DNA from 2 places in the Chromobacterium sp. LK11 genome. Region 2 is predicted to be linked to the other one. Evidence: predicted binding sites of a transcription regulator. Region 2 holds the regulator's gene; the other holds the start of a gene.
The links. The regulator NrdR, encoded in region 2, represses ribonucleotide reductase genes. The targets are predictions, from matches to a motif close to AAANACNATATATNGTNTTT.
Positions count from the first base shown of each region.

Region 1: a site for NrdR is predicted at 5,282-5,301, ahead of VK98_RS15445 (ribonucleoside-diphosphate reductase subunit alpha). Genes of this name have one in related genera too.

Region 1 is NZ_LDUR01000025.1:74,091-81,432, forward strand. Features, by position in the region: gene VK98_RS15425 (ribonucleotide-diphosphate reductase subunit beta) at 1-848, opposite strand, end outside; gene VK98_RS15430 (hypothetical protein) at 868-1,092, opposite strand; gene VK98_RS15435 (hypothetical protein) at 1,106-1,492, opposite strand; gene VK98_RS15440 (hypothetical protein) at 1,678-2,058, opposite strand; gene VK98_RS15445 (ribonucleoside-diphosphate reductase subunit alpha) at 2,317-5,175, opposite strand; gene VK98_RS15450 (pyridoxal phosphate-dependent aminotransferase family protein) at 5,954-7,222, shown strand.
Region 2 is NZ_LDUR01000004.1:115,875-123,216, reverse strand. Features, by position in the region: gene VK98_RS02530 (nuclear transport factor 2 family protein) at 157-546, shown strand; gene VK98_RS02525 (SH3 domain-containing protein) at 602-961, shown strand; gene VK98_RS02520 (hypothetical protein) at 1,848-2,282, shown strand; gene VK98_RS02515 (hypothetical protein) at 2,464-3,111, opposite strand; gene ribD (bifunctional diaminohydroxyphosphoribosylaminopyrimidine deaminase/5-amino-6-(5-phosphoribosylamino)uracil reductase RibD) at 3,285-4,382, opposite strand; gene VK98_RS02505 (GNAT family N-acetyltransferase) at 4,386-4,925, opposite strand; gene nrdR (transcriptional regulator NrdR) at 4,985-5,443, opposite strand; gene glyA (serine hydroxymethyltransferase) at 5,571-6,818, opposite strand; gene VK98_RS02490 (DUF3224 domain-containing protein) at 6,932-7,330, opposite strand.

The DNA.
Region 1 (7,342 bases), on a different contig from region 2:
GCGTAAGCGTATTCCAGTTCCACCGCGTGCTTGAATAGTTCGTTGATCTCGGCCTTGAAGCTTTCGGTCCAGATTTCCGGCTGTTCCAGCTTGATGGTGTTGATCAGGTCGATGCCGAAATTGCAGTGCATGGACTCGTCGCGCAGGATGTATTGGTACTGTTCCGCGGCGCCGGTCATCTTGTTCTGGCGGCCCAGCGCCAGGATTTGCACAAAGCCGACGTAGAAGAACAGGCCTTCCATGATGCAGGCAAACACGATCAGGGATTTGAGCAGCTTCTGGTCGTTTTCCAGCGTGCCGGTCTTGAAGGCCGGGTCGCACAGCACGTCGATAAAGGGGATCAGGAATTCATCTTTGTCGCGGATGGATTTGATTTCGTTGTAGGCGTTGAAGACTTCGCCTTCGTCCAGGCCCAGGCTTTCCACGATGTATTGGTAGGCGTGGGTGTGGATGGCTTCGTCAAAGGCCTGGCGCAGCAGGAACTGGCGGCATTCCGGGCTGGTGATCTGGCGGTAGGTGCCCAGCACGATGTTGTTGGCGGCCAGGGAGTCCGCGGTCACGAAGAAGCCGAGGTTGCGCTTGACGATGCGCATTTCGTCTTCGGTCAGCTGGCCGGTTTTCCACTGTTCGATGTCGCGCTGCATGTTCACTTCTTGCGGCATCCAGTGGTTGGCGCATTGGGCCAGGTATTTTTCCCATGCCCATTTGTGTTTGAAGGGCACGAGCTGGTTGACGTCGGTGGTGCCGTTGATCACTTTTTTGTCCACCACGTTGACGCGGCCGGCGGCGCTGGCGCCCGTGGAGGGGGCGGCCGGTTTGGTTTCGATGGTGTCGTCAAAGTTCAGCATTAAGGGCTCCTGTCTGGATTTACTCCGCGTCCGGCGCGGTGATTTGGGGCGGCAGCGGCTGCTTGTCGCCAGCCAGGCTGGGGCTGAGCGGCAGGCTGCTTTTGCGCAGTATTTGTATCTGGCGCGGCGCGGCGGCAAGTGCCGGCACCGGGTCCAGGTCCACGTGCAGGCTGCCCAGTTTGCGGTAGCCTGCGTCTTTGCCATTTTCGCCATGGCGGGCGATACAGAATGCGGTGGCGCTCATGAGCGGCGTCCTTTCAGAAGCGCAGCTGTTGGCTGAGGCGGTGGATCAGCTGGCGTTCGCTGCTTTCCTCCTGCTCCACCTGGCTGCCGCGCGGCTGCCGCAGCTTCAGCAGCTGGCGGTATTGCCGGTTGGCTTGTTCTATGTCTTGCTTGAGCAGCTCTATTTGCTGCTGCAGTTCTTCCGGCTGGCAGTACACCACCAGCGCGTCCGCTTCCACCCAGGCTTTGCGCCATACTTTCTGGCGCGGCAGGCGGCGGGCTTCGTTGAACAGGTCCTTCCATTCGCAGGGCGGGGCCTGGTTCAGCGTCAGGTACATATTGAACAGCACAAACTGCTTGTCAGGGTTGTGGGTTCTTTGTTCGCAAAAACCGTTGATCCGGATATTTTCAAACGCTTGCATCTGACCTCCTGCTGAAGCCTGGCTTGTGGCGGCGGGGCCGTGGGCCTCGTCTTCCTGGAACCCGCTCAACACCCGCCGCGCTTGCTTGCTTGGCCTTGAGCGGTTTCCGTCCGCCCGCGTGGCGGGCCGGCGGCGCTTCCATCCCGAAGCCGCCTGAGGGCAAGCGGCTTGAGGCTGGGGCTGCCTTACTGCTGCGGCGCGTCCTGGTATTGGACTAGGCCGTAAATCTTCCACTCGCCGTCCACCCGTTTCAGGTGGTAGCCGGTGCAGTATTCCCAGGCTGGCTGGCCCTGGCGCTGCACAATCCAGCGTACGCGGGCGCTGGCGGCGTCTTCGCCAAAATTCAGCACGCTGTCCAGCTGGTGGCGGGCGCTGGCGAAGCCCTGGCTGCGGTACCACTCCAGCAAGGCGGTGGTGGTGTCGCGCAGCGATGCCATGTCTTCCCAGCTGGTCAGGTCGCCCTGGTGTATGGCGGTGAAGGGCACGGTGAAGTGCGCGGTCACCTGGGGCACGTCCAGCTGGCTGTAGCCAACGGCGTAGCTGTTAAAAAATTCCTCTATGTTCATCCGGTTTCCCCTGGTTCTGTGTGTTTGCGGCGCCCGCTGCCGTTGCGGTCTGGCGCGGGTTGTTGCTGCGTTCCCCATTGGCCAGCCGTCTGGACGGGCAGGCGGCTGGCCAATGGGAGGGGCGGCCGGATTGTGGGGCCATTTCACAGCCGGCTGCGGGCAGGGGGCTGTGAGATGGAGCCTGGCCGGGGCCAGGCTGGGGGCCTGCCAGCCAGCCCTAAGGGGCCGGCCGGTCAAGCCAGGATGGCTGCTTCCGCCTTACTGGCAGCTCTCGCAATCCGGGTTGTCGATGCTGCAGAACTTGGCGTCGGTGGCCGGGGTGTTGTCCACCATGGCTTCCGGAGCTGCCGCGGCCGGTTGGCTGTGGCTGTTGGACACCGCGTTCAGTTCGCCGCCGCGGCCGGTGGATTTCTCGGCGCTGGTGGCGGCCAGGGTGCGCAGGTAGTAGGTGGTTTTCAGGCCGCGCAACCAGGCGTGCTTGTACAGCTCGTCCAGTTTCTTGCCGGAAGCGCCCGCCATGTACAGGTTCAGGGACTGAGCCTGGTCGATCCACTTCTGGCGGCGGGAGGCCGCTTCCACCAGCCAGCGCGGGTCCAGTTCAAAGGCGGTGGCGTAGATGGCTTTCAGCTCGGCCGGCACGCGGTCGATCTGGCCCAGGCTGCCGTCAAAGTATTTGAGGTCGGCCACCATCACTTCGTCCCACAGGCCGGCGGCTTTCAGATCGCGCACCAGGTATTCGTTGGTGACGGTGAATTCGCCGGACAGGTTGGATTTGACGAACAGGTTCTGGTAGGTCGGCTCAATGCTCGCCGATACGCCGATGATGTTGGCGATGGTGGCGGTGGGCGCGATGGCCAGGCAGTTGCTGTTGCGCATGCCGTGGGTTTTCACGCGTTCACGCAGCGCGTTCCAGTCCATCCGTTCGCTGCGGTCCACTTCCAGGAAGCCGCCGCGTTCGGCCGCCAGCAGGTTGATGCTGTCGTGCGGCAGGATGCCGCGGTCCCACAGGCTGCCCTTGTAGGACGGGTAGCGGCCGCGCTCTTCCGCCAGTTCGGTGGACGCCCAGTAAGCGTAGTAGGCCACCATTTCCATGGATTCGTCGGCAAACTCCACCGCGGCGTCGGAGCCGTAGGCCACGCGCTTCTGGTGCAGGCAGTCCTGGAAGCCCATGATGCCCATGCCCACCGGACGGTGTTTCAGGTTGGAGTTGCGCGCCTTCTTCACCGGGTAGAAGTTGATGTCGATCACGTTGTCCAGCATGCGCAGGGCGATGCGGATGGTGCGCTGCAGCTTTTCGGAGTCCAGGCTGCCGTCCGCCTTCAGGTGGGCGGACAGGTTGACGGAACCCAGGTTGCAGACCGCGATCTCGTCCTCATTGGTGTTGAGGGTGATCTCGGTGCAAAGGTTGGAGCTGTGCACCACGCCCATGTGTTGCTGCGGGCTGCGGATGTTGCACGGGTCCTTGAAGGTCATCCACGGGTGGCCGGTTTCAAACAGCATGGTCAGCATCTTGCGCCACAGGGACAGCGCCGGGATGCGCTTGTACACCTTGAGCTCGCCGCGCTCGCCCATGGCTTCGTATTCCTTGTAGCGCTTCTCGAAGGCGGCGCCGTACAGGTCGTGCAGGTCCGGGGCTTCGGACGGGGACAGCAGCGCCCAGTCCGCGCCTTCCATCACGCGCTTCATGAACAGGTCCGGAATCCAGTTGGCGGTGTTCATGTCGTGGGTGCGGCGGCGGTCGTCGCCGGTGTTCTTGCGCAGCTCCAGGAATTCTTCAATGTCCGCGTGCCAGGTTTCCAGGTAGGCGCAAACGGCGCCTTTGCGCTTGCCGCCCTGGTTCACCGCCACGGCGGTGTCGTTGACCACTTTCAGGAACGGCACCACGCCCTGGGATTTGCCGTTGGTGCCCTTGATGTGGGAGCCCATGGCGCGCACGGAGGTCCAGTCATTGCCCAGGCCGCCGGCAAACTTGGATAGCAGGGCATTTTCCTTGATGCCTTCGTAGATGCCGTCCAGGTCGTCGGCAATGGTGGTCAGGTAGCAGCTGGACAGCTGGCTGCGACGGGTGCCGGAGTTGAACAGGGTGGGGGTGGACGACATGAAGTCGAAGCTGGAGAGCACGTTGTAGAACTCGATGGCGCGCTCTTCGCGGTTCACTTCGTTCAGCGCCAGGCCCATGGCCACGCGCATGTAGAAGGCCTGCGGCATTTCGATGCGGGTGCCGTCCACGTGCAGGAAGTAGCGGTCAAACAGGGTTTGCAGGCCCAGGTAGCCAAACTTCAGGTCGCGGTTGGCGTCCAGCGCGGCGCCCAGTTTTTTCAGGTCGTATTCGCCCAGTTTTTCATCCAGCAGTTCGGCGTCGATGCCGTTCTTGATGAAGGTGGGGAAGTACAGCGCGTACTGCTTGGCCATTTCTTCCTGGCTGACGGCTTCGCCCAGGATTTCCAGGCGGATGTTGTTCAGCAGCAGGCGGGCGGTCACGTAATCGTAGGCCGGGTCCTGCTCAATCATGGAGCGGGCGGCCAGGATGGCGGATTTGTTGACTTCGTCTTCGCTGACGCCGTCGTAAATGTTCTTCAGGGTTTCGCTCAGGATGGCGTCGATATCGATGCCGGCCAGGTTTTGGCTGGCGGATTCGATGGTGGCGCGCAGGCGGGCTATGTCCAGCGGCAGCTTGCGGCCGTCCTTGCGCACCACGTTGATCTGCACCTGGGTCAGCGCTTCGCCTCGGGCGGCGCGCTCTTGGGAGCGCTGTTCGCGGTACAGCACGTAGGCGCGGGCTACATCATGCTCGCCAAAGCGCATCAGAGACAGTTCCACCTGGTCCTGGATGTCTTCGATGTGGATGGCTCCGCCTTCCGGCTTGCGGCGCATCAGGGCGCTGGCCACTTGTTCGCTCAGCTGGGCGACTTTTTCGCGCAGGCTGGCGGAGGTGGCGCCTTGATGGCCCATGACGGCCAGGAAGGCTTTGGTCATGGCGATGGAGATCTTGACGGGTTCGAACGGCACCACCGCACCGTTGCGACGGATGGTTTTGTACTGGCTGAAATCGGCCTTGGGCGCGGCTGCGCGGCCGAGTTCTGCGGCGGTCTGCCCTTCAAAGGTGGTCAATTGCATGTAGCCCTCGATAAGGTGGGTGGTTGCGTCCTTCCGTTGCTGCGTTTCCCGAGGGGCAGGCCGGCTGTGGACAAATCTGTTGAAAAGCTGTGCGTGAGCTGTGGGTAAACACAATATGTATTGTTTGTAGCTCGCGGAACACCCAAATTCTAGTGTTGAGTATGGGGCAGTACAAGTCTTGACAGCGGAAGATTTAATGGCTGTTTGGAGGGGACGGGGGGCGAAAGCCCGTGGTTGCTGGCTTTGCGGGGCCTGAGATTTTTTTTGGCCGGCGGACACATTTCATTATGTAGTCAAGAAAGCGTGTTGAAACAAGCCACAGCAAGGATGGCGGTAGGGCTCACTAGATGTTGTGGATTCGCACTGTTGCATGTTGGGCCTATGCAACAGCTTTGTGGTGATTGCGGCAGAGACGGCGCGTTCATGGCTTCGGCCGCGTTTTGCCAGGGCGTGGGTATCGCGGTTTTGGGCTGGGGGAGGTGATTGGCCGGGTGCCGGCGGGTGGCGACGGGCAGGGGGAGGCGTTCAATCAAGCGCAGTGTGGGGTGGCAGGGCTTTTGTGGGGAATTTAGGAAATTTCCTATTTACCCTGGGTGTTGATCTTGGGCTTAATTTAAATAGATTTTTTAAATCGAAAATTTAATTTCAATAGCATTGATCTGGGTGTTGACTGAATGCGTCGTCACTATTTGCCCGGCATGCAGGAAAGGGCGGGCGGATTTTGCCGCATCTTGGCATCGACGGCTATTGGCCCCACCCGTTACAAGGAGCCCACTTCATGGACGAGCCAAGCGCTGTTTCTCTGCCGGCGGATATTGGACTTCGCGATATCGCGTATGCCAATGAGCATTTGCAGGGCATTGTGGCCCGCTACGATCACTTCATCGAGGAAGGGCAGATGGACATGATCGGCCGGGTCTTTCATGGCGCTCCCGGAAAGTATGCGGACGTCAGTTATAGCTCCGCCGCGCATGGCCGCCATGCCCGTAGAGTGCTGCATTTGGGCTCCTACAACTACTCCGGCCTCAACGGCCATCCTGAAATCATGCAGGCGAGCATCGAAGCCATACGCCGCTACGGCACCACGTCCAGCGGGGTGCGCTTGCTGAACGGCACCAACGACCTGCATTTGGGCATGGAGCGGCGGCTGGCCGAGTTTTTGGGCGTGGAGGAGGTGATCAGTTTCAGCTCGGGCTTTAGCGCCAATCTGGCCGCTTTGGCCACCTTGTGCCGCAAGGGGGATGTGGTCTTGAGCGATACGCTCAATCACCAGTCCATCGTCGAGGGCTTGAAGCTGAGCGACGCCCAGGTCTTGCCCTATCGCCACGCTTCGCTGAAAAGCCTTGAGCACGGCCTGCGCCAACTGCCTTTGGCGGCGCGAAAATTCATCGTGACGGATGGGGTTTTCAGCATGGATGGCGATATCGCGCCTCTGGCGGGGATTGTGGAGGCCGCGCGGCGCTACAACGCTTTTGTGATGGTGGACGACGCGCATGGCACGGGGCACATCGGTCCAAACGGGCGCGGCAGTTGCGCGCATTTCGGCGTCACGGCTCAAGTTGACGTGATGACCGGCAGCCTGAGCAAGGGGCTGCCTGGCGTGGGCGGGTTCATCGCCACCCGCCGGGAAACGGCGAAGATCCTGCGCGCCGCCGCCGCCCCTTACATCTATTCCGCGTCGCTGCCGCCGGCCGTGCTGGCGGCCATCATCAGCGCCATCGACATCCTTGACGCCTCTCCGCAGCTGACCCAGCAGTTGCAAGCCAAGACCCGATACTTCACCCAGCGCTTGCGCGGGGCGGGGTTCAATCTGCTCAATAGCGAAACGAGCATTGTGCCGCTGCTGACCGGCGACGAGCGGCGCTGCTATCTATTGGCCAGAATGCTGCACGAAAAAGGCGTTTACGTGAATCCGGTGGGCCACCCGGCGGTCAGCAAGTCCCGCGCGCGGATCCGGATGAATTTGAGCGCGGATTTGAGCTATGAAGAGCTGGATTACAGTATTCGCGCGCTGATCGAGGCGGGCCAGCGCCTGGGCTTGATCTAAGAACGTGTTTACGATCTCGCGAGCTAAGGCGAGATAAGGCGAAAACGGCTGAGAAAGCGGAATGTACACACGGTACATGAGCATTTCGAAGGCGTTTTCAACGCCGTATCGCCAACGCGC
Region 2 (7,342 bases):
TCGCGAGATCGTAAACACGCCCGACTTGTAAAAGCATGATGCCATCAGACTATTTGATCTGACAACTTTCGCCCCAAAACCCGCCAAAGCCGCGTATTGACAAGAATTTTGATTTTGTACATTATCAACACTCCATGACCAGCATGAGGTAAATTCATGCCATCCATCGCCGCCCAACTCTTTCTCGCCTACCAGGACCGCGACTGGGAGCGCGCGCGCCGCCTGCTGCGCGACGACGCCGTAATGCTGTGGCATTGCAGCGGCGAGTGCTTCCGCGGCGCGGACGCCATCGTCCACGTCAACCGCGTCTATCCGGAGGGCTGGAGCATCCGCCTGCTGCAAGACAATCTGCTGGCAGACGGCCGCTGGCATGTAGTGGCGCAGGTGGACCACGGCGCGGCGCGCTTCTTCGCCAACTCGCTGTTCACGCTGGAGCACGGGCTGATCAGCCAGATCGAGGAATACTGGGCCAGCGCCGAAGCGCCGCCGGCCTGGCGCGCGGGCTTGCCGGGCTGGGCCAGGCTGGAAGCCGCGCAACCGGCCTGATGGGCGGAGGCCATGGCCAAGATCGTCGGCAGGAACGGAAACCAAGGGAGACGCCATGACTGTTGAGAGCTATATCGCCCTGCGGGGCCACACACCGGAGCACACGGACCCCATACGCTTGGCCAAGGGCGCCCCGCTTCGGGTAGGCGAAAGGTACGAGGGCCTGGAAGGCTGGGAGAATTGGTACTTCTGCGAAACGCCGGGGCAAGCCGCCGGGGGCTGGGTGCCCGGCCAACTGATCGAATACATCGACGGCAAAGCGTTTGCCCTTGAAAGCTTCTCCTCCCAGGAGCTGGCTATCCAAGCGGGCGAACGGCTGCTCGGTTCGAAAACCCTGAACGGCTGGCTGTGGTGCCGCCGGCTGGATGGCGAGGCATTTGGCTGGGTGCCGCTTAATATCCTGAAAGCGCAGTAAGGATCTATTTACGTTCTTTTTTGCAAATACGCTGGGGGTTAGATACGCAGGAAACCACGTATCCGACTCGCCCCGGGTCCCTTCAAGCCTGCCGTTGGGTGGCAGGCCCGAGGTCTTAAGCGGCTGCCCTGTTTGAGCGATTTGACGTTAGCAAATTATCACTGAGCGAATCGAAGATTCGCACGTAGAGAGTTCAGCCGCGCCTCGGGCCTGACGGGTCCCAGCGGGAAGCCGTAGGCCAGGCTTGCAGGGTGGCCTTTAGGAGTGGAGAGGATATTTGGCCAAGCAAATATCCTTTCCCTGCCTTATTCCCTCGCGACGCTGCGCTTGCCTCGCTCGGTCAGTGCAGCCCCGGCAATGAAAATCATCATCCGCGCAGCGGATTCAAACCTAGTACAGATCATGAACAGGCCGCTTGGTAAACGTCTCTATGTAGCCGATAACTCCCTGGCTTCAACCGATGGCGCTAGCTTGCCCTCCACGCAGCCATCCTTTAGCTTGGCCTAGGGGCGCAAGCTGCCGTACGGCCTAGCCGTGCCGACTAACCTTGGAGGTCGGGTTCCAAACGACAGCCATGCGTCCCAAACCCTCTTCCGCCCCGCCGCCTTGACCCTCTCCCGCCTCTGCCGCCACAATAGCGCGGTGCCGAGCAAATACCGGCACTGGGCTTGGAACCCCATCTACACGTACGGCGAACTGGCCGCTCTTGCGGCCATAGTTCATGCAGTCTGCACGCCCATAAGGCGGGTGCGGACGGCAAGGACGGCGTTTGCCGTGCCGATTTCGTACGTGGTCGGTGTTCCAACCTTGCAGTCTCGTGCCCGCCAATCCCGATTGGAACCGGGAAGTGGGTTGATCTCACGTAGCAGAATGCAGGAGCAACAATATGTCCCAAACCCTACCCCCTCGCCGTTTCTACCGGCTCAAGCCCCACGAAAACCAGGCCACTCAACTGCCCTTCGTCCGTTATCTGCCGCAACGCAGCCAGCCCCATCACTGGCAGATGCCGCCCGCCGACGACTACGTCGACGCCTGCGCCTATGGCCGCGAATGCGCCGCCCACCTGGCCCAGTTCTTCAAGGACCAGCCGCATAGGCTGAACCAGGGCCTGCTCGGCAAGATCGCCCGCGATGTGGATTTCATGGACCCCGGCCACGCCCGCGGTTATTGGGTGGGTTTTTTCAGCTATGCCGAGCAGTTGATGGCGCTGGGCGCGCTGCGCTGCGACGTGTACGCCCATGTGGACAGCGTGCACGCCTTGCAGCAGGCGCAAACGCAGAAGTCGGAACTGGAAGGCAAGGCGCCGTCGCGCAATAGCTAAGAAGCTGTTTACGATCTGCTGCGCGTCGGCGATACAGCGTTGAAAACGTCTTCGAAATGCTCATGTACCACCTGTACATTCCGCTTTCTCAGCCATTTTCGCCTTGTCTCGCCTTAGCTCGCGAGCTCGTAAACAGGCCCTAAGACGGTTCGCAGCAAGCGGGAAGGCTCGCCTTCCCGCCTCAAGCCGCCGGCTGGCCGGCGTTGCGCGCCTGGGCTTGCGGGAATTGATGCCAGTAATAGAAGTATTCGCGCACCAGCATCAGGAAGGTGTTTTTCAGCTCCGCCTCGCGCAGATGCAGCAGCACCGCGTCCACCATCATGCGGAAACTGTCGCCCTGGATGGGCTGGCCGTCCAATAGATAGAGCAGGGATTTGAGCAGGCGCTCGCGCAGATGGATGTCCGGCTCGGACATGCCGTCCTCGAACAGCTTGCCCAGGTACAGGCCCAGCGACGGCGGAAAGCGGGAAAAGCCGTCGCGCTCCATCCGCGTCAGCAAGCTGTCCCAGTCCGTCTCCAGCCATACCCGCACATTGCGCACCGAAAAACCGCTGCGCGCGGTGATCTCCACCACTTTCTTGGTATCGCCCAGCCAGAAGTAATAGAACTCGCGGGTGCAGGTCAGCGCCAGCACCTGTTCGTCCGGCGGACAGGCCTGCAGCAGGCGTTCGCAAGGGCCGCGGAAGCCTTCCGCGCTGCGCTCGACGCCGTCCAGCCAGGGCAGCAGCAGTTCCAGAATGCGACGCCGCTCGTCCACGACCTGGGCCGGCGCGCCCTGACGCGCCAGCAATCGCATATAAGCCTCCAGCGCCGCCGTCAAATCGCTCATGCCCTTCCCCAGCCCTCCCGTAAGCCGTTCGGTCTTGCCCTTCCCCTCGCCGCTCGCGCTCTTCGGCACAGCGGGCGGACTGTTCTTATTTTCGGACAGAAATGTTGCAGACTCCAGACGGGATTCGCGGCGACGTCGGCATTTCCCCTACGCGCCGGGCGGTGAGCCGCGGCTCAGATCGGCGTCAGGCTCAGGCGCAAATCCGCGCCCACCATCCGCGCGTCGCGGATGCTCAGCCTCTGCTTGTCGGCCAGGTCCTCCAAGGCCGGCCAGGCGAACAGGCCGCGCGCGGCGTCGCCGGCCAGCGACGGCGCTAGGTAGAGCACGATCTCGTCCACCAGCCCGGCGCGCAGCAGCGCGCCGTTGAGGCCGGCGCCGGCCTCCGCCATCAGCATATTGACGCCGCGTTGCGCCAAGGCCGCCAGCAAGCCCGGCAGATCGGCGTGGCCGTCGGCCTGCCGCGGCAGGGTCAGGATTTCCGCGCCGGCGCGATAGGGCCGCAGCCGCGCCTCTGGGTGATCGCAGGTGGCCAACAAGGTGGAGCCGCCCTGGTAGATGCGCTGTTCCGGCGCGGTGCGCAGCCCGCTGTCCAGCACCACGCGCAGCGGTTGGCGCTCGCAGGGGACTTCGCGCACCGTCAGTTGCGGATCGTCGGCCAGCACGGTGCCGCTGCCGGTGAGCACCGCGCAGTGTTCGGCGCGCAGGCGATGCACGTCGCGCCGCGCCTCCGGGCCGGTGATCCACTGGCTGCGGCCGTTGAGCAAGGCGGTCTTGCCGTCCAGCGTGGCGGCGGCCTTGAGCGTGACCCAGGGGCGGCCGCGCTCGACGCGCGACAGGAAGCCGCGATGCGCTTGCCGCGCCTCGGCTTCCATCAGCCCGGCGTCGGCGTCGACGCCGGCGGCGCGCAGCATGGCCAGGCCGCGGCCGGCCACTTCGTGATAGGGGTCCACCATCGCCGCCGCCACCCGGGCCACGCCTTCGTCGATCAGGCGCCGCGCGCACGGCGGGGTGCGGCCGTGGTGGCTGCAGGGTTCCAGCGTGACATAGGCGACGGCGCCGCGCGGGGACAGGCCGCGCGCCAGACAGTCCTTGATCGCCTGGATTTCCGCGTGATCGCCGCCCACTTGCAGGGTGGCGCCCTCGCCGATCACCTCGCCGTCGCGCACCAGCACGCAGCCCACGCCCGGATTGGGCGCGGCGCGGCGGGTGGCCGCGGCGGCCAGCCGCAGCGCGCGCTGCATGTAACGATGGTCATCGGCGGAATAATTCATGATTCATTGCTTCCATTCGTGGGCCAGCAGGCTGTACTGCCTGGCGTCGCAATAGCGGCCCTGCAACAACAAATACTCGCGCAGCACGCCTTCGTAGCGGAAACCCAGCCGCTCCGCCACCGCGCAGCTGCGGCGGTTGTCCTCGGCCGCGTCTATCGCCACCCGGTGCAGGCCCAGCGGGCCGAAGGCCTCCGCCAGCAGCAGGCGCAGCGCCGCCTGCATCACGCCCTGCCCCACCTGGCTGCTGTCCAGCCAGTAGCCGACGAAGGCGTGGCGGTTCAAGGCGTCGACGGCGTGCAGATCGCAGACGCCGGCCAGCTCGCCGCCGCGCAACACCAGCCAAGTATAGGCGGAGCCGGCCTGCCGGCTGGCGGCGGCGGACTCCAGGAAGGCGCGCGAGTCCGCCTCGGCGCGGGTCAGCGGCAGCCACGGCATCCACGGCCGCAGCGCGTCGCGGTTGGCGTTGATCAGCGCGAACAGCGCCGGCGCGTCGGACAGCTCCGGCGCGCGCAGCGCGATATCGGAAGGCAGGGGTACAGGCATGCGGGGCATCCGAAATGACGGAAGAATAGAGCAGTCTACTCCAGCCGCCCGCCGGGCGGTCAATGCGAGGACTTCTGGATTTCCTTGATGGCGTCGGAGAACTCGGAGACGTCCTGAAAACTGCGGTACACCGAGGCGAAGCGCACATAGGCCACCTTGTCCAGGCGCGCCAGCTCGTTCATCACCATTTCACCGATCTCGCGGCTGGACACTTCGCGCTCGCCCAATTGCAGCAGCTTGTGACAGATGCGGTCTATCGCTTCGTCCACCAGCGCGGTGGGCACCGGGCGCTTGTGCAGCGCGCGCAGGAAGCTGGTGCGGACTTTCTCGATGTCGAATTCCGAACGGTGGCCGGCGGTTTTCACCACCTGCGGCATGCGCACGTCGGCGGTTTCAAAAGTCGTGAAACGCTTCTCGCACACCGGGCAGCGCCGCCGCCGCCGGATGCTGCTGCCGTCCTCACTGACGCGGGAGTCGATCACCTGAGTATCGGCATTGCCGCAGAACGCGCATTTCATGACTTAATCCTAAGGGTTCCAATGTATGGATGTTATCAGCAATGCGCGATCAAGTTAATGCCGCTATCGCCCGCCCATGAAAAAGACGCCCCTGGGGGCGTCTTTCAGCGGCCGAGGCAAGCGCGGCTTACTTGGCGTACACCGGGAAACGGTGGCACAGCGCGGTGGCCTGCTCGGCCACGCGGGCGATCAGCGCGTCGTCGTTCGGGTTGTCCAGCACGTCCGCCACCAGGTTGGCCACCTGGATGGCCTCGGCTTCCTTGAAGCCGCGGGTGGTGATGGCCGGGGAGCCGATGCGGATGCCGGAGGTCACGAACGGGGTTTCCGGGTCGTTCGGAATCGCGTTCTTGTTCACGGTGATGTGGGCGCGGCCCAGCAGCGCGTCGGCGGCCTTGCCGGTCAGGCCCTTGGCGCGCAGGTCCACCAGGAACACATGGCTTTCGGTGCGGCCGGATACGATGCGCACGCCGCGCTCGCCCAGGGTCTTGGCCATGATGGAGGCGTTCTTCAGCACTTGTTCCTGATACACCTTGAACTCGGGCAGCAGAGCTTCCTTGAAGGCCACCGCCTTGGCGGCGATCACGTGCTCCAGCGGGCCGCCTTGCAGGGTCGGGAACACATTGCTGTTGATGCTCTTCTCGAACTCGGCCTTGGCCAGGATGATGCCGCCGCGCGGGCCGCGCAGGGTCTTGTGGGTGGTCGAGGTCACGAAGTCGGCGAAGGGCACCGGGTTCGGGTAGACGCCGGCGGCGATCAGGCCGGCGTAGTGCGCCATGTCCACCATGAAGTAAGCGCCGCATTTCTTGGCGATCTGGCCCATGCGCTCGAAGTCGAAGCGCAGCGCGTAAGCGGAAGCGCCGCCGATGATCAGCTTGGGCTTGGTTTCCATCGCTACGCGCTCCATGTCGTCGTAGTCGATTTCTTCCTTGTCGTTCAGGCCGTAGGCGACGATGTTGAACATCTTGCCGGACAGGTTGGCCGGGGAGCCGTGAGTCAGGTGACCGCCGTGGCCCAGGTTCATGCCCATCACGGTGTCGCCCGGCTTCAGGATGGAGAAGTACACCGCCTGGTTGGCCTGGCTGCCGGAGTGCGGCTGCACGTTGGCGTACTCGGCGCCGAACAGCTGCTTGACACGGTCGATGGCGAGCTGCTCAACCACGTCCACGTGTTCACAACCGCCGTAGAAGCGCTTGCCCGGATAGCCTTCGGCGTACTTATTGGTCAGCTGGGAGCCCTGGGCTTCCATCACCGCGGGGCTGGTGTAGTTTTCCGAGGCGATCAACTCGATGTGATCTTCCTGGCGTTGGCACTCGGCCGCAATGGCGGCGGCGAGTTCGGGGTCGAATTTGGCAATCGTCTGGTCAGCAGCGAACATCTTTGACTCATCCATCAAAGGGTTAACGATGCGGGCATTCTACACGAAATGCCGGCGCGTAAACCTTAACGTGAAGCAATTGTCGCGAGGGAAAACCCCGTCTCTGCATGCGTTCAAGGCAGGGTGTAATCGAAGTCGTAGAAATGCTCGCCGGCGGTGATGGTGATGCGCAGCCGGCCGCTGATTCCGCTCAGTTCTCCGGTGCCGGAATCCGGCGTCACCATGATGGCTTGCTCGGCCTCTCCGCGCGTCATCGTGGCGCTGTGCTGCAGCACGAAGCCGCCCTTGCGGCCATGCAGGCTACCTTGCACCCGCTCCATGGCGACATAGCCGGCCGAGCCCGGCTCCGCGCTGCGGAAGCTCAGCATCTCGCCCTGGCTGACGGCGTCCAGATCGCCGTGAAAGCGCTTGTCCAGCGACAGGCGGCCAAGACCGCTGGCGGCGGCGGCCTCGCTCAAGGGTTCCGGGGCAAGCTTGACGTCGAAACGGCCGCTGGCGGTGGCTTTCATCATATCTCCTCAAGA